DNA from 2 places in the Symbiobacterium ostreiconchae genome. Region 2 is predicted to be linked to the other one. Evidence: a T-box and tRNA genes for the amino acid it is inferred to sense, from the RefSeq annotation. Region 2 holds a T-box; the other holds one or more tRNA genes.
The links. A T-box is a leader RNA that pairs with one kind of tRNA and senses whether it is charged. The one in region 2 lies ahead of leuS (leucine--tRNA ligase), so its partner is inferred to be a tRNA-Leu.
Positions count from the first base shown of each region.

Region 1: it encodes a tRNA-Leu, which carries the amino acid that the T-box ahead of leuS (leucine--tRNA ligase) is inferred to sense. The anticodon was not compared.

Region 1 is NZ_AP042454.1:1,918,192-1,920,636, reverse strand. Features, by position in the region: partial or broken gene ACZ5UM_RS09295 (zf-HC2 domain-containing protein) at 350-412, opposite strand; gene ACZ5UM_RS09290 (RNA polymerase sigma factor) at 402-1,028, opposite strand; tRNA gene ACZ5UM_RS09285 (tRNA-Leu) at 1,290-1,377, shown strand; gene ACZ5UM_RS09280 (response regulator) at 1,602-1,964, shown strand; gene ACZ5UM_RS09275 (ATP-binding protein) at 1,961-2,445, shown strand, end outside.
Region 2 is NZ_AP042454.1:1,394,236-1,396,680, forward strand. Features, by position in the region: gene ACZ5UM_RS06975 (sodium-dependent transporter) at 1-902, shown strand, start outside; gene ACZ5UM_RS06980 (MetS family NSS transporter small subunit) at 905-1,042, shown strand; T-box leader at 1,109-1,346, shown strand; gene leuS (leucine--tRNA ligase) at 1,409-2,445, shown strand, end outside.

The sequences.
Region 1 (2,445 bases), 520 kb from region 2:
GCGGTTCGGGCGCGACCGCGACCGACTCCCCAGGTGGCGGCTCGACCTGCGCGACAGGCGGCCCAACCCGGTTCAGGCCGGCCACGCCGATCACGAAGGCTGCGGCTGCAGCCGCCGGAATCGCCCATCGCCTGAAAGAAGGAAGCCGCGACCGGCCTCGCCCCGCCCTGCGTGCGCTCGCGATGGGCGGATCCTCAGACACCAGGCGCTGGTGAAGCTGCGCGTGGAACGTGGAAGGAACCTCTACGTCATCCAGGGAAGCGACCAGTGCAACCGTCTGCCGGAGGGCGTCCACTTCTGCCGCGCACCAATGGCACCGCCGGAGGTGCCGCTCCACACGCAGCAACTCTCCGCCGGACAACTCCTGATCGATGTACGCGGACAGGAGCGGGCGTACTCCGTCACAGTTCATGGGCTTTTCCCCTCCTAGCCCTGTAGACGACTCTCGGCGACAAAAGTTCCAGGCTCATGAACTTTTCTTTGAGGGCGCCCCGCGCCCGGCTGAGCCGCGACTTCACCGTGCCCAGGTTGAGGTCCAGCGCCTCGGCGATTTCATTGTATGAGTACCCCTGCAGCTCACGCATGACCAGCACGACCCGGTACTCCTCGTCGAGCTCCAGGATGCTCTCCTGAACCGCCCGCTGCAGCTCGACCCGCTCCAGGGCCTGCTCCGGCCCGTCGGCAGTGTCGGCGATCTGCCGGGAGACCTCGCCGTCGTCCATCTCGACGGCCTGATCCAGGTAGGTGACCTTCTGCCGCTTGCGCCTGCGCAGTTCGTCAAGACATGCGTTGTTGACGATGCGGTACAGCCATGTGGCAAAGGAGGAGTCGCCCCTGAAGTCGGCCAACGAACTGTATGCACGAATAAAGGCTTCCTGGGCGATGTCGGAGGCGTCCTCATGATTGCCGGTCAGCCGGTAGGCGATGTTGTACACCGTCTTCTCATGGTGGCTGATCAGCTGCTCGAACGCCTCAACGTCCCCCCGTTTCGCCCTTTCTACCAGGAGTTCGTCGAGGGATTTGGACACCAACTTCACTCCTCCCCCTGTGCGGGGCAATGTTCCAGACGCATTTATGGGGCACGAAGTTCCAACCCTATACTATACCGTGCATCGCGTTCACGCTGCAAAGGTCAGAAGACGGAAGGACTGGGTGCAGGTCTGCGTTTTCGAGGATACTTCGGTAGAAGCGCCCCGTTTCCCTGCGCGCACGGGGGTGTGGCACGATTCGGCAGCGGCGCGTTTCTTGCCAGCCGGTCCCTTGATGTGCTATCATATCGAAGCACTCAGGCCGAAGTGGTGGAACTGGCAGACGCGCTCGACTCAAAATCGAGTGGGGTAACCCCCCGTGCGGGTTCGAGTCCCGCCTTCGGCACCACGTGGCAACAGGGCTGCAGGGTTTACCCCTGCAGCCCGCTTCGCGCAGAGGGGAAGACTCATTTATAGCTACAGTTCCCGACGTTCAGGGCAGAAACGGTCTATAGGGTCTGGACTGTAGATCAAAACTGATCCGCACAAAGGCGCTGGATACTGGTACACTGAAGACATAGTCCCTGAACCCGATCGGGGACCGCCGCGCCCCGGAGATGGAGGGATACACCCATGGCACATATTCTGGTCGCGGACGACGACCTTGACATTGCACGGCTGGTCGCCTTTCAGCTCAAGTACAGCGGCTACGAGGTCACCCTGGCCCACGACGGCACCGAGGCCCTGGCCCGGGCCCGGGAGGCCGCTCCCGACCTGATCCTGCTGGACTGGATGATGCCCGGCATGGACGGCCTGCAGTGCCTCACGGCCCTGAAGCGCGACCCGGCCACCAGCAGCATCCCCGTCGTGCTCATGACCGCCCGCGCCCAGCAGGCGGACGTGCAGGCGGGCATCGCCGCCGGCGCCGCGGCCTATCTGGTCAAGCCCTTCGAACTGGATCACCTGATCCGCACGGTCAAGGAGGCGGTCGGATGAACCAACCGGCTTACCGCTGGGACACCGGCCTTCGGCTGCGGGTCTTCGGCCTGCTGCTCTTCCTGCTCTCCCTGCTGGTCGGGCTGGGGGTCATCCTGACCTTTACCTTCACCCAGCTCAACTCCTTCCAGGAGCGGGCCAGGCTCACCCAGGAGAACGTGCGCCGGGCCGAACAGGTCGCCACGCACTTTGCCGAAGTGACGTCCGCCCTGCGGGGCTACGTGTTCACGGGCGACGAGACCATGCTGGAGCCGTTCGAGCCCAAGATGAACGAGCTCACCGAGCTGCTGTCGGACCTGGAGGCAAGCGTCGCGGCCGACCCCGAGCAGGTCAGGCGGGTCCATGAACTCCGGGGGCTGATCGAGACCTGGCGCAGCCAGGTGGCGGAGCCGGAGATCGAACGCATGAGGCAGGGCTCCCCCGGCGCGGGCAGCATCCTCATGAACGACGGCATCAACTACACCACGCAGATCAACGACCT
Region 2 (2,445 bases):
CTTACGGCCTCAACTTCTTCCTCAACCCGGACTTCAGCAAGATCATGGACCCGGGCGTCTGGGTGGCCGCGTACAGCCAGGTCTTCTTCTCGACGACCCTGGCCGTGGGCGTGATGATCGCCTACTCCAGCTACCTGCCCGAGGACTCGGACCTCGCCAACAACGCTTTCATCACCGTCTTCTCGAACTCGTCCTTCGACCTCATGGCGGGGTTTGCGGTCTTCTCCACCCTGGGCTACGCCGCCCTGAAGGCCGGCGTGCCGTTTGAGGAGATGGCCGTGGCGGGCCCCGGCGTGGCGTTCGTCGCCTTCCCGAAGGCCATCTCGATGCTGCCCGGCCCCTTCTGGCTCCAGTCGCTGTTCGGCGTGCTCTTCTTCGCGGCGCTGCTCCTGGCCGGCATCTCGTCCTCCATTTCGATGATGGAGTCGTTCGCCTCCGCCGTCATCGACCGGTTCGGCGTGGACCGCCGGAAGCTGCTGGGCTGGTTCTCCATCATCGGCTTCCTCTTCAGCTCCCTCTTCGCCACCGGCGCCGGCGTGCACATCCTGGACATCGTCGACCACTTCGTGGGCAGCTACGCCATCGCCGTTCTCGGCCTGGTGGAGGCCATCGTGCTGGGCTACGTCATGGGCACCGCCCGCATCCGGGAGCACGTGAACCTCACCTCCGACATCCGGGTCGGCATGTGGTGGGACGTGCTGGTCAAGTACGTCACCCCGGTGCTCCTGGGCTACAACATCCTCTCTAACTTCGTCAGCGAGTTCCGGGAGCCCTACGCCGGCTATCCGACCGGCGCCCTGGTCCTCTTCGGCTGGACGGTGGCCATTGCCATGTTCACCTTCTCCCAGGTGATGCAGTGGCGCTCGCAGCAGCTTGACCTGACCGGCAAGGGGGTGGGCTAACCATGCCGCAGACAGGCCTCCTGCCCGGTTCCCTGGCCATGCTGGTTTTCGGCATCCTGCTGCTCTGGGGCGGGCTCGCGTTCTTCATCACCACCGCGCTGCGGGCCGAACAGGCGCGGGCCGCCCAGAGGAAGAAGTAGCATTCGCAGGTTTTTCTTGACTTCCGCCTCTGGCCTTGCGATAATAGAGGACGATTCACACAAGCGTCAGAGGCCATGACGGGGAGCAGTAGCCGGTTCGACGCTTCCAGAGAGCCGCCGGGCGGTGCGAGGCGGCAGCGGCCGGACGGCGAACCTCGCCCCTGAGCCGTACGGGTGAACCCCTGAAGCCGACTTCAGGGCCGCAGCCCGTGCCGGGAACGGCCCGTTACAGCCGCCAGAGGCGGGCCCGGTGCGCCGGGCCAAGCAGGGTGGTACCGCGGGAGCAATGGCTCTCGTCCCTTCACAGGGGACGGGAGCCTTCCAGTTTTTCAGCCCCGTCTGAGGCAGAGGAGGTCCAGCTGCAACATGGCAGAGGAACGCTTCGATTTCCGTGAGGCAGAACCCCGGTGGCAGCGCCGGTGGGAGGAGCAGGACATCTACCGGGTCGAGCGCGACCCGAGCCGGCCGAAGTACTACGCGCTGGCGATGTTCCCGTACCCGTCCGGCAAGCTGCACATGGGCCACGTGCGCAACTACACCATCGTCGACGTCATCGCCCGCTACCGGCGGATGAAGGGGTACAACGTGCTGCACCCCATGGGGTTCGACTCCTTCGGCATGCCGGCGGAGAACGCGGCCATCCAGCACGGCGCCAACCCGGCGGTGTGGACCCGGGAGAACATCGCCGAGATGACGGCGCAGCTGAAGCAGCTGGGGTACTCCTACGACTGGTCCCGGGCGGTCTACACCTACCGGGAGGACTACTACAAGTGGACCCAGTGGCTCTTCCTGCAGTTCTACAAGCGGGGGCTGGCCTACAAGAAGACCGCTCCGGTCAACTGGTGCCCCTCCTGCCAGACCGTGCTGGCCAACGAGCAGGTGGAGGACGGCCGGTGCTGGCGCTGTGATTCCGAGGTCACCAAGAAGGACCTGTCCCAGTGGTTCTTCCGGATCACCCAGTACGCGGACGAACTGCTGGATGACCTGAAGCTGCTGGAGGGCGGCTGGCCGGACCAGGTCCGCGTCATGCAGCACAACTGGATTGGCCGCTCTGAGGGCGCGCGGGTCGAGTTCACCCTGGAGGCCACCGGCGACAAGATTCCCATCTTCACCACCCGTCCCGACACGATCTACGGCGTCACCTTTATGGTCGTCGCGCCGGAGCACCCGGTGGTGGAGAAGATCTGCACCTCCGGCCTGATTCCGGAGGAGCGGGTGGCCGCCATCCGGGCGTTCCAGGAGAAAATGAAGCACCTGACCGAGATCGCCCGCACCTCCACGGAGGCGGAGAAGGAGGGCCTCTACACCGGCCTCGATGTCACCAACCCGTTCAACGGGGACAAGGTGCAGCTCTGGATCGCCAACTACGTGCTGATGGATTACGGCACCGGCGCCGTGATGGG